2 regions of the Streptomyces sp. NPDC020983 genome follow, and region 2 is predicted to be linked to the other one. Evidence: riboswitches for the same ligand, from Rfam matches in the RefSeq annotation. Region 2 holds a riboswitch; the other holds the start of a gene.
What was found. A riboswitch is a leader RNA that binds a small molecule or an ion and turns the genes downstream of it on or off. The one in region 2 is predicted to bind cobalamin.
Positions count from the first base shown of each region.

Region 1: linked by a shared signal. The riboswitch ahead of ACH4SE_RS17780 (CbtB-domain containing protein) and the one ahead of ACH4SE_RS26290 (cobalamin biosynthesis protein) in region 2 are both predicted to bind cobalamin.

Region 1 covers NZ_JBIRRA010000007.1:259,249-265,102, reverse strand. The annotation lists gene ACH4SE_RS17790 (hypothetical protein) at 1-467, opposite strand, end outside; gene ACH4SE_RS17785 (CbtA family protein) at 464-1,324, opposite strand; gene ACH4SE_RS17780 (CbtB-domain containing protein) at 1,348-1,563, opposite strand; cobalamin riboswitch at 1,599-1,730, opposite strand; gene ACH4SE_RS17775 (HoxN/HupN/NixA family nickel/cobalt transporter) at 1,950-3,020, shown strand; gene ACH4SE_RS17770 (putative protein N(5)-glutamine methyltransferase) at 3,081-3,926, opposite strand; gene ACH4SE_RS17765 (hypothetical protein) at 4,518-5,042, opposite strand; gene ACH4SE_RS17760 (DUF58 domain-containing protein) at 5,039-5,854, opposite strand, start outside.
Region 2 covers NZ_JBIRRA010000012.1:192,678-198,531, forward strand. The annotation lists gene cobN (cobaltochelatase subunit CobN) at 1-353, opposite strand, end outside; gene ACH4SE_RS26285 (cobyric acid synthase) at 350-1,831, opposite strand; gene ACH4SE_RS26290 (cobalamin biosynthesis protein) at 1,840-2,832, opposite strand; cobalamin riboswitch at 2,955-3,085, opposite strand; gene ACH4SE_RS26295 (hypothetical protein) at 3,224-3,436, opposite strand; gene ACH4SE_RS26300 (anion permease) at 3,448-4,650, opposite strand; gene ACH4SE_RS26305 (class II aldolase/adducin family protein) at 4,827-5,522, shown strand; gene ACH4SE_RS26310 (alpha/beta hydrolase) at 5,642-5,854, shown strand, end outside.

The DNA of each region.
Region 1 (5,854 bases), on a different contig from region 2:
GCGTCGGCGAGCGCGCCGGGCGGCAGGGCAGGGCCGCGCAGCGCGGCGGCGGGCAGCGAGAGGGGCACGGGGCCGCCGAGGACGGGCCGCCAGCGGACCGCGGCGAGCCGGTGGTCGAGGAGCGTGCCGTGCAGGACGGCGGCGGCGAGGGCGGGTGACACCAGGCGGGCGGCGAGGCCGAGGTGCGCGACGGACGCGCCGACGCGGGCCTCGACGGCCTCGGGCGGCCGCCCGCCCGCCGCGGCCAGCCACGCCCGGACGGCTCCGGCGCGGGCGGCGACCGCGGGCCCGTCGAGGGCCTGCCACCCGGCGTCGCCGGATCCCGCGGGGTCCGGCGACGCCGCCGTACCGGCGGCCGGGCCCGCTGCCGGCTCCGGGTGCGTGGTGAAGGAGAAGAAGGGCCCGAGCGCGGTGATCCCGGCGATCACCGCGCCCTGGTCCCTCGTGCCGGGTGCGGGTGGTGTCATGCGGGGGACGGCGCCGTCCCGCGTGCGGGGGCGGCGGCCGCCGCGGGGCGCAGGACGCGTTCGGCGAGCGGCGCGAAGACCAGGCCGAGCGCGGACCACAGCAGGAGCTGCGCGCCCACGGAGTAGAAGCGGAAGGCGAAGAGGACGTCGGCGGGGAAACCGGGGAAGACGATGTGCCCCTCGGGGTCGGTGAGCGGCTGGGGCGTCTCGGTGGCGTGGTCGCCGTAGTGCTCCTTGTTGTAGCCGAGGTGCCCGAGCGACGGCAGGAGCAGCATGACGGCGCCGATGGCGACGACGAACGCGGCGCCGGCCAGCAGTGTGGCGTTCCAGTTGCCGAAGCGCGCCTGCAGCCGGCGGCCCAGCCAGACGGCCCCGGCGAGGAAGGCGACCGAGCACACCACCATGATCAGGTAGAGGGCGCTGCGGGCCCTGATGGTCTCCTCGTGGCCGATGGCCGGCGGGTTGGCCGGGTACTTCAGGAACGGCACCAGGTACAGGCCGAGGAATCCGCCGCCCGCCACGAGCAGGGCGAGGGTGCGGGCGCGCAGCCCGCCGACCCGGCCGAGGCAGGCGGTGTAGGCGACGGCGAGGAGCGCGCCCATCGCCATGCCGAAGGCGACCATGCCGACGCCGATGCCGACGTCGGCCTGGACGGTGCGGCTGAACAGGTCGGACCCCGCGGCCTCCGGGGCGATCCCGGCGGCCCTGTCGAGGGCGGCCTGGGCGGCGTCGCGGCCCTTCTCGTAGTCCATGGCCCTGCCGATGTACGGCTCGGCCAGGACGCGGGCGAAGAGGAAGGCGAGCAGGCCGGCGACTGCGCCGGCGAGGACGCCGCGCAGCACGAGTTTCTTCTCCATGCCGAGTTGTCCGTCGCTCGCCGTCAGTGGCAGGGGAAGCCGAGGAAGTGGCGTGCGTCGTGGACGAACTCGTGGAGGTGCATGTCCTTGCCGAACACGGAGACGGCGCCCTGGTCGACGCCGATGAAGTAGTAGGCGAGCAGTGCGAGGACGGTGGCGCCGACGAGCCACAGCGCGGCCTTGGTGACCGGCAGGACGACCGGTGTGGCGGCGGGGCGGGTGGGGGAAATGCTGCTCAAGGTGAGCCCTCCTTCGGGGATCGTGCGTCCCTGGTCTGCTGGGCGTCGTGACGGGCGGGTATCTGACTGCCCGTCTCGCCCGGAGGCGGCGGGATCACAGTGGCGCGACCGTGCCGGAGTCTCACCGGCTTCCCCATGCCATCACTACCCGGTGAGCGTAGGGCTCCGTTCTGTCATGCGTCAATCAGCACGGATCGGCGATCACCAGGGCTTCTCCGGATGTGATCAAGGTCTCCGGGGCCCGGGGCGGCCTATTGCACATGGTTCGCAACTAGTAGTCTGATGCGAAAGGCACCACACCGGCCGCTCCGGAGGACGAAGGAATGAGCAGCACCACCGAGGCCCCGGCGCCCGCCGGATCACGTCTGGGACGGATGAAGCGCTCGATGACGCGGGCGGAATGGACCCGGCTCGGCGGCATGGCGGCATTCATCGTCGCCCTCCACGTGATCGGCTGGTTCACGCTGGTGGCGATCGTGGCGCCGGAGCACTACAGCGTCGGCACCAAGTCCTTCGGCATCGGCATCGGCGTGACCGCGTACACGCTCGGCATGCGGCACGCCTTCGACGCCGACCACATCGCGGCGATCGACAACACCACCCGCAAGCTCATGCACGAGGGCGAGCGCCCGCTGTCGGTGGGCTTCTGGTTCTCGCTGGGCCACTCCAGCATCGTCTTCGGGCTGGCGGTGCTGCTGTCGCTGGGCGTCAGGTCGCTGTCCGACCCGGTCGAGAACGACGACTCGCAGCTGCACACCGTCACCGGCTGGATCGGCACCACGGTCTCCGGCACGTTCCTCTACGCCATCGCGTTCATCAACCTGCTGATCCTGGCCGGGATCTGGAAGGTCTTCCGGCAGATGCGCGGCGGGCACTTCGACGAGGCGGCGCTGGAGGAGCACCTGAACAACCGCGGCTTCATGAACCGGCTGCTCGGCCGGGTGATGAAGTCGATCACCAAGCCCTGGCAGATGTACCCGCTGGGGCTGCTGTTCGGCCTCGGCTTCGACACCGCGACCGAGATCGCCCTGCTGGTGCTGGCCGGCTCCGGCGCCGCCTCCGGGCTGCCGTGGTACGCGATCCTGTGCCTGCCGGTGCTGTTCGCGGCGGGCATGTGCCTGCTGGACACGATCGACGGCTCGTTCATGAACTTCGCCTACGAGTGGGCCTTCTCCAAGCCCGTCCGCAAGGTCTACTACAACCTCACCATCACCGGCCTGTCCGTCGCCGTCGCGCTCATCATCGGCACCGTGGAGCTGCTGGGCCTGATCAGCGACAAGGCCGGGCTGCACGGCGCCTTCTGGGACTGGGTGGGCGGCCTGGACCTCAACGTCGTGGGCTACGTGATCGTCGGGCTGTTCTTCGCCACCTGGGCGGTGGCGGTGGCGGTCTGGAAGTTCGGCAACATCGAGGAGAAGTGGTCGTCCGGGCTGCGCGCCGCGGAGCAGCCGGACTGACCGCGCGGCGGCGGCGAAGGCCCGTGCCCCGGCTGCTGCCGGGGCACGGGCCTTCGCCGTTCAGCGCGGCGGCCGGGTGCCGACGACGGCCGTCGCGCCGAGGTCGTCGTCCGTGACGGTACGGGCGAGCAGCCCGCCCTCCGCGAGGATGCCCGCGGCCGTGTCCGCCTGCCGCTCGCCCGCCTCGACCAGGACCGAGCCGCCGGGGGCCAGCCACCGTGCGGCGTCGGCGGCGACCCTGCGCAGCACGTCGAGACCGTCGGGCCCGCCGTCGAGGGCGATACGGGCCTCGTGGTCGCGGGCCTCGGAGGGCAGCAGCGCGACGGCACCGGTGGGCACGTAGGGCACGTTGGCGGCCAGCACGTCGACCGTGCCGCGCAGCGCGTCCGGCAGCGCCGCGAAGAGGTCGCCGCGGTGGACCCGGCCGCCGGCGGCGGCGATGTTGCGGGCCGCGCAGGCGACCGCCGCCGGGTCGAGGTCGGCGGCGTGCAGTTCGGTACGGCCGAGGGCCGCGGCGAGCGCGGCGCCGACCGCGCCGGAACCGCAGCACAGGTCGACCACGACGACCCGCCCGCGCGCGGCGAGCGCGCCGCGGCCGAGCGCAACGGCCTCGCGCACCAGCAGCTCGGTACGCCGGCGGGGGACGAACACCCCCGCCCCGACCTCGATCCGCAGGGAGCAGAACTCGGCCCAGCCGACGACGTGTTCGAGCGGCCTCCCGGCGGCGCGCTCGGCGGTCATCACGGCGGCCTCGGCGGGCGTGGCGGCGGTGTCCAGGATGATGCGGGCCTCGTCCTCGGCGAAGACGCAGCCCGCGGCCCTGAGCCGGGCGGTGACGGCGGCGTGCGAGGTCTGCGGGGCGGGCGGCGCGGGCGGGGGCCCGGCGGTTTCCGGGGTGTGCGGCATGGCGGCCTCTCGGCGGGGTGCGGCGGCCTGCGGACCGGTCAGGAAGCCCCGGAGCCGCGGCCGTACGGCGGGAACGTGCGGTGCGTACGCGCGGTGATCGGTCCCACCTCCCCCTGCAAGTCGTGGCACGCGCCGGCGGCCTCGCCGCCGGTCGGCGCCCAACTTACCCCAGCGCGGGCGGCCGTACGCACCGGTCTCGCGTCTCACGCCAAACCACCAGCACCGAATCGGCGTCTTTACCGGCCAGCAACCCCCTGCCGGCAGTGCGGGTGTTCCGGAACTGAATCGCTTGAGCAGTCCGTCGTCCTGCTGGACCCGGTCGGACGTCGTGGAAACGGGGGGGCAGATGAAGCGCACAGCACTCGCCGGTCCGCTGATCGCCGTGACGGCGCTGCCGGCGACGGCCTGCGGTGGCGGAGGCTCGTCCGGCGGTTCCTCTCCCGCGATCCGCCACCGGTTCTCCCGGCCTGTGCTGCGCCTTGCCGGGAACGGCCGTACGGAAACGGTTCCGGCGCCGGGGAACCGGCCGCAGCGGCGCGCCCCGCGCGGGTCTGCCTGCGCGCGGGCGGCGGAGAGCCGTGAGGCCCGGCGTCAGCGGTGGCGCAGGGCCAGTGCGACGCAGGTGGTGGTCGCCGCCACGGCGAGGGCCGCCGGGAGGCGGGCCCAGGACGTGTCGGCCAGCGGGGCCTGGGCGGCGGCGAAGGTCACGGCGCAGGCCGCGGCCGCGGCGGCCGCCGGGCGCAGCCGGTCCGTGCCCGGCGGCGCGGCCGCGCTCATCGTCCAGGCGTCCGTGACGAGGAGGTACGCGGCCAGCAGGCCGACCACGCACGCGGCCAGCCACGCCGCGGGTGCGGTGAGCGCGGCGAGCACCACCGCCCCCGCGGGCAGCAGCGTGTTGCGGCGGTGGGCGGCGACGTCCTTCCACCGCATCGACGACAGCACCGGCCGGGTGTCGAGCATCGGCGCGGCCCACCACGCCGCGGCCACGGCGGCGGCGACGAGGAGCCAGCCGATCCGCGGTCCGGTCACGGTGCGCGGCGGGTTGCAGGCGGCGGCCGCGAGCGCGGCGCCGAGGACGCGGGCGGTCAGCCGGTGGGCGTCCGGTGTGCGGCTCATCGGCTTCCTCCGCGGATCCGGGTGCGCAGCAGCGGTGCGAGCGCGAGGTCGAGGGTCTCGCCGGGGGTGTGCGTGACGACGGCGATGCCGCGTTCGGTGAGCGCGAAGCGCAGCGCCTCCCGGTCGGCGCGCCACAGCCGCAGGGCGAGCTGGGCGCTGGTGTCGCCGGGGTCGACGGCCGGGTCGCCGCTGGGGATCTCCACCACGACCAGCGGGTTGGCCCGCGCCCTGATCTGGTCGAGGACGTCGAGGATCCGCTGGTCGGTGAGCGGTGTGAAGACGTAGACGAGCGCGTTCTCGGGAAGCGCGGGCGGTGGGAGCCGGCGCAGGCCGGCCGTGCGGTAGCCGAGGTCCTTGCGGACGTCGAGGACGCTCTCCAAGATCCGGTAGAAGTACGTGCCGCCGCTGCCCGGCTGGAGCCAGCGGGTCGCGCCGCCGACCGAGACGACGCCGATGCGGTCGTGGGTGCGCAGGTAGGCGCGCACGAGTCCGGCCGCGGCGCGGAAGGTCTCGTCGAGCGAGGACGTGCCGGTCGCCGGGTCGCGGACGTCGGCGAGCACGTCGAGCAGGACGACGGTGTCGGAGGCCTTCTCCGCGGCGAACTGGTGGAGCTGCAACTCGCCGCGGCGGGTGGTCGCGGGCCAGTGGATGCGCCGCTGCCGGTCGCCGACGACGTACGGGTGGACGCCGGTGACCTCGACGCCCTCGCCGCGCTGCACCGAGGTGTGCTCGCCGAGCCGCTGCGGCAGCCGGACCGGGATGGGGGTGACCCCGGCGGCGCTGGGGACGGGGAAGACGGCGACCTCGCCCAG
Region 2 (5,854 bases):
AGCTCCGCCAGATTCGCCGGGCCGCCCTCCACGAGGTAGCGCAGCGCCTCCGCGACGACACCCGCGGGCACCGTCGACAGGGCCATCAGTTCCGCGTCCGGCACGCTCTCGCCGCCCAGCAGCACCGACGGCACCCCGGACGCCGCGACCGCCGCGAGGCCCTCCTCCCACGCCCGGCGCCCGCCCAGCAGCCGCACCACGACGACGTCGGCGCCCGCCAGCAGCCCGGGCAGGTCGCAGACCGGGTCCACCCGGGAGGGGTTGGCGATGCGGTAGTCGGCGCCGCCGCCGGTGGCGGCGCGGGCGGCGAGCAGGTCGGTGTCGGCGGTGGACAGCAGCAGAACGGTCGTCATGGTGCCCCCGGTGGGACGAAGGGGAGGCCGGCGGGAGCGCCGTCCTCGATGAGCCGCAGCAGCGCGGTGGTGTCCAGGTGCTCGGCGACCATGTCGGCGAGCCGGTCGAGCCGCGCCTCGCGCAGCGCGGCGAAGTCCGTGTCCGGCGCGGGCTCGAAGGCGCGGCCCGCGACCGCGGCCACCTTGCGCAGGAAGGCCCGGCGGAAGCCGTCCGATTCGAGCGAGCCGTGCCAGTGCGTGCCCCACACCGCGCCGGCCCGCAGGCCGTCGAGGAACGGTTCGCCGCCGGCGCCGAGTTCGGCCACGCCGTGGTGGATCTCGTAGCCCTCGACGGGCTCGCCGTACTCCCGTCCGCTGGGCCGGGCGAGCGTCTTGGCGGCGGCGAAGCGCACCCGGACGGGCAGCAGCGCGAGGCCGCGGACCGTACCGGCCTTCGACTCGACGTCGTCCTCGATGCGTTCGCCCAGGATCTGGAAGCCGCCGCAGATGCCCAGCACCGGGCGGCCGCCGGCCGCCCGGCGCTCCACCGCCGCCGCGAGGCCGCGGGCGCGCAGCCACTCCAGCGCCCGCACCGTGCCCCGGGTGCCCGGCAGCACCACCAGGTCGGCGGCGGCGACGTCCGCGGGCCGGTCGGTGAAGCGCACCTCCACGCCGGGTTCGGCGGCGAGGGCGTCCAGGTCCGTGAAGTTCGACATGAGCGGCAGCGGCACCACCGCGACCCGCAGCGTCTCGCGCCCGTACGGCTCGCCCGCCGCGTGCTCGCGGACGTGCAGGCCGTCCTCCTCGTCGATGCCCAGGCCCCGCTCGTACGGCAGCACGCCCAGCACCGGGCGGCCGGTCAGCCCGCGCAGCATCTCCAGGCCCGGCTCCAGCAGCGTCACGTCACCGCGGAACTTGTTCACCACGTAGCCCGCGAGCAGCGCCTGCTCCTGCGGCGGCAGCAGCGCGGTCGTCCCGAAGAACGCCGCGAAGACGCCGCCGCGGTCGATGTCGCCCACCAGCAGCGCGGGCAGCTTCGCGCGGTGCGCCAGGCCCAGGTTGACGATGTCGGTACGCCGCAGGTTGATCTCCGCGGGGCTCCCGGCGCCCTCGCAGACCACCGCGTCGTACGAACGCGCCAGCTGCGCCAGGCAGTCGGCGACGACGTCCACCAACTCGCCCTGGAAACCGCCGTCGCCGTGGTAGCCGCGGGCCGACATCTCGCCGACCGGCCTGCCCAGCAGCACCACCTGGCTGCTGCGGTCGCCGCCCGGCTTGAGCAGCACCGGGTTCATGAGCGCGGACGGCTCCACGCGCGCGGCCTGCGCCTGCACCGCCTGCGCCCGCCCGATCTCCGCGCCGTCGCGCGTCACGAAGGAGTTGAGTGACATGTTCTGCCCCTTGAACGGGGCGACCCGCACACCCTGCCGCGCCAGGAACCGGCAGATCCCCGCGGTGACGACGCTCTTCCCCGCGTCCGACGCGGTGCCCGCGACCATGAGGCCCTTCACGCCGCCTCCCCCCGCCGTGCCCCGGGTACCGCCGGGCCGCTCGCACGGGCCTGCCGCCGCGGCGGCAGGAGGGAGCGGGCGGTGAGGGTCAGGGCCAGGGACAGGAAGGCCACCCGGCGGGACAGGGCGACGGCGCGCTCGATGTCGGGCACCGACGGGGGCGGGAACTCCGCGCCCAGGACGGGACGGTGCTCGGTGCGGCCCGCGTAGGAGAGGGTGCCGCCCAGGCGGACGCGGAGGGCCCCGGCGAAGGCGGCCTCCACCGGGCCCGCGTTGGGGCTCGGATGGGCGGCGGCGTCGCGGCGCCAGGTGCGCCAGGCGGTGCCCGGGTGCGGCCCCGCGAGGACGGCGAGGGCCGCGGTGAGGCGGGCGCCGGGCCAGCCCGCCGCGTCGTCGAGCCGCGCCGCGGCCCAGCCGAACCGCAGGTGGCGCGGGGAGCGGTGGCCCACCATCGCGTCCAGCGTGTTGGCGGCGCGGAATCCGGCGAGCCCGGCGGGCCCCGCGGCCGCCCCCCACACCAGGGCGCCGACGACCGCGTCGGAGGTGTTCTCGGCGACGGACTCGACGACCGCGCGGGCGATCTGGGCGGCGTCCAGGTGCTGCGGGTCGCGCCCGCACAGGTGCGGCAGCCGGGCCCGGGCCGCGTCGAGGTCCCCCGCGTCGAGCGCGGCGCCCACCGTGCGGGCCTCGCGGGCCAGCGAGGTGCCGCCGAGGACCGCCCAGGTGCAGGCGGCCGTGAGCGCGGTGGAGGCGGTCCGGGAGCGGCGGGCGGCACGTGCGGCGAGCCCGGCGGCGCAGGCCGCGGACCCGGCGCACAGTGCCGCGTACACGGCACCGGCCGGCCGGCCGTCACGCCACATCCGGCGTTCCAGCGCCCCCGCCGCGCGCCCGAACGCCGCGACCGGGTGGCCGCGGCGCGGGTCACCCGCGACGAGATCGCCGAGAAAGCCGAGTGCGGCGCCGTACGCGTAGGTGCGATCGGCACGCATCGCTCAGACCGCCGTCACCCCTGGGAGGGACGGAGTGGTGCGGACCGCTGGGGGAATGGCGCCGGGCATGGCTGTTGTCCTCACTCAGGGTCCGCGCCCTGGTTCGACGTGACCGGCGGTGAGAGTCTCCTGGCTCCCGGATCTACGCACTCCCGGGTCTTCCAGCCGGCAAGCCGGCCGTGACGTACGGGTCGGGAGTGCACTCCCCGGTGACAGTGGCGGGACCGCGCCGGATTCGCACCGGACTTCCTCTCCTGCCGCCGTATGGCACCGGGCAGTCCACCACGGCCGCGACGACCGCGTCAAGGCGCCCTTGACCTGCGGCGACGGAGTGTGGTGAGGTCCACACCCCGCCACCGCGGGACGGCCGGACGGGCCCGCGCCGGGCCCGCTACTTCGCGACGATCAGCCAGATCCCCCACGCGACCGCCGCCGCGCACGCGGCGAAGCACGCGTAGGCGCCGCCGCGCGCGGCCACGCCGCCGGGACCGGCCGCGGGCCGGGACAGGCCGACCACGCCGAGCGTGAAGACGCCGACCAGGCCGACGGTGGACAGCAGCGTGACGACCAGGACCGAGCCGAGGGCGTGCCAGTCGATGCTCATGCGGGACTCCTTCAGACGGTCGCGGTGGGGGCCGGGGTGCCGGCCGGCGGGGGGATCACGGCGGCGATGGCCGCGGTCACCGCGCCCTGCGGCTCGGGGACGGCGCCGGCGGCCTCGTCGTTGACGTTGGCGTGCGTGACGGGCCTGCGGCGCGCCGCCGTGCGGATCGCCGCGCACACCGCGAGCCCGAGCACGGCGACCGCGGCCACGCCCCAGTTGCCCTGGTCGGCCAGCAGCGCGGCGCCCGCACCGACCAGCCCGGCCGCGGGCAGCGTCAGCGCCCACGCGGCGACCATCCGCCCCGCGGTGCTCCAGCGCACCACCGCGCCGCTGCGGCCCAGACCCGCGCCCATGACCGAGCCGGAGCACACCTGCGTGGTGGACAGCGCGAAACCGAGGTGGGAGGAGGCCAGGATGGTGGCGGCGGCACCGGTCTGCGCCGCGAAGCCCTGCTGCGGCTGGATGTCGGTGAGGCCCCTGCCCATCGTGCGGATGATCCGCCAGCCGCCTATGTAGGTGCCGAGCGCGATCGCCGCGCCCGCCGAGACGACGACCCACAGCGGCGGGTCGGAGTGCGGGGCGACGACCCCGCCGGTGATGAGCGCGAGGGTGATCACGCCCATGGTCTTCTGCGCGTCGTTCGTGCCGTGCGCGAGCGAGACGAGGCCCGCCGAGGCGATCTGCCCGGCGCGGTAGCCCCTGGCCGTGGCCCGCGGGTCGGCCTTGCGGTCCAGCCGGTAGCTGAGCCGCGTCGCGGCGGTGGCGGCGAGGCCCGCGACGAAGGGGGCGGCGAGCGCCGGGACGAGGACCTTCATGACCACGGCGTCGCCGTGCACGCCGTGCCGCCCGACCGCGACCAGCGTCGCGCCGATCAGCCCGCCGAAGAGCGCGTGCGAGGAACTGGAGGGCAGCCCGGCCAGCCAGGTCAGCATATTCCAGACGATCGCGCCGACCAGCGCGGCGAAGATCATCTGCGGTCTGACGCCGGCCGACTCGTCGATGATGCCGCCGGAGATGGTCTTGGCCACCTCGACGGACAGGAAGGCCCCGACGAGGTTCAGCGCGGCGGACATGGCCACCGCCGTCCTGGGCTTGAGGGCGCCGGTCGAGATGGTCGTGGCCATCGCGTTGGCGGTGTCGTGGAAACCGTTCGTGAAATCGAACGCGAGAGCGGTGGCGATGACGATTCCGATCAGGAGCGTCATGTGTTCCATGGACCCAGGCAATCGTTCGATCGGACAGTGGCGAGCCGACCGTACGGACCGTTCGTGAACGGAAGGTGAACTGACAGGGGACTCGTGGTGCCAAGATGACAGGTCAGTGAACGCGGCGCCAAGGGTGATCACCGTCACGGTATACGGGCGGTGATCCGGGCCGCGGGGCGGCGACAATGCCGCGACCGGGACCGAGCCCGGGCCCGGACCCGGCAACGGAAGGACGCACCGTGCAGGACGCTGTCGCCGAAGCGTGGGAAGAGGTCGTCGCGGCCGCCCGCCGCAGCGTGGCCGACGGCCTCGTCGTCGGCACCTCCGGCAACGTCTCCGCGCGCGTCGGCGAACTCGTCGTCGTGACGCCCACCGGCGTGCCGTACGAGCGGCTGCGCCCCGCGGACCTCGTCGCCGTCGGCCTCGACGGGCGCCAGGTGCGCGGCGAACTGCGCCCGACCAGCGAGCTGCCGCTGCACCTCGCCGTCTACCGCGCCACGGACGCGGGCGCGATCGTCCACACGCACGCGCCGCACGCCACCGCCGTGACCCTCCTCACCGACGAACTGCCGCCCGTCCACTACATGACCGCCGCGCTCGGCGGGCCCGTACGCGTCGCCCCCTACGCGCTCTACGGCACCGAGGAACTCGCGGCCGGGGCGGTCGCCGCGCTCCGCGGGCGCACGGCGTGCCTCCTGGCCAACCACGGCACCCTCGCCCACGCCGCGACCCTCACCCGGGCCTACGAGCACACCGCCCAACTCGAGTGGATGAGCCGCGTCTGGCTCCTCGCCACCTCCGCGGGCCGCCCCCGGACCCTCTCCGCGGACGACCTCGCCGCCGCGTCCGCCGCCCTCGCCGCCTACGGGCAGCCGCACTGAACCGCCCCCCCGGGGCGGGCGGGGACGTTCCGCGCCGCGCGGCGCCGGGGCAGTGCCCCGAAACTCGCGCGGCGGCGTCCGGTTGGCCGCATGCCCCGCCGCGCGCGACACTGGACGGGATGCGACTGCGAACCGCCGTGGCGACGACCACGACCGTGCTGGGTGCGGGCACGGCCGCCCTCGTGGCGGCCGGCCGGTACGGCTCCCGCTTTGCCCTCCGCCCGCCCCCGGAGGGCCCCGCCCCGGAAGGGGCGGTGACCGTGCACGCGGTCGCGGAGGACCGCGTCACCCTCACCCGTACCGCGTCCTCGGCGCGCCGCGGCGTCTACGGC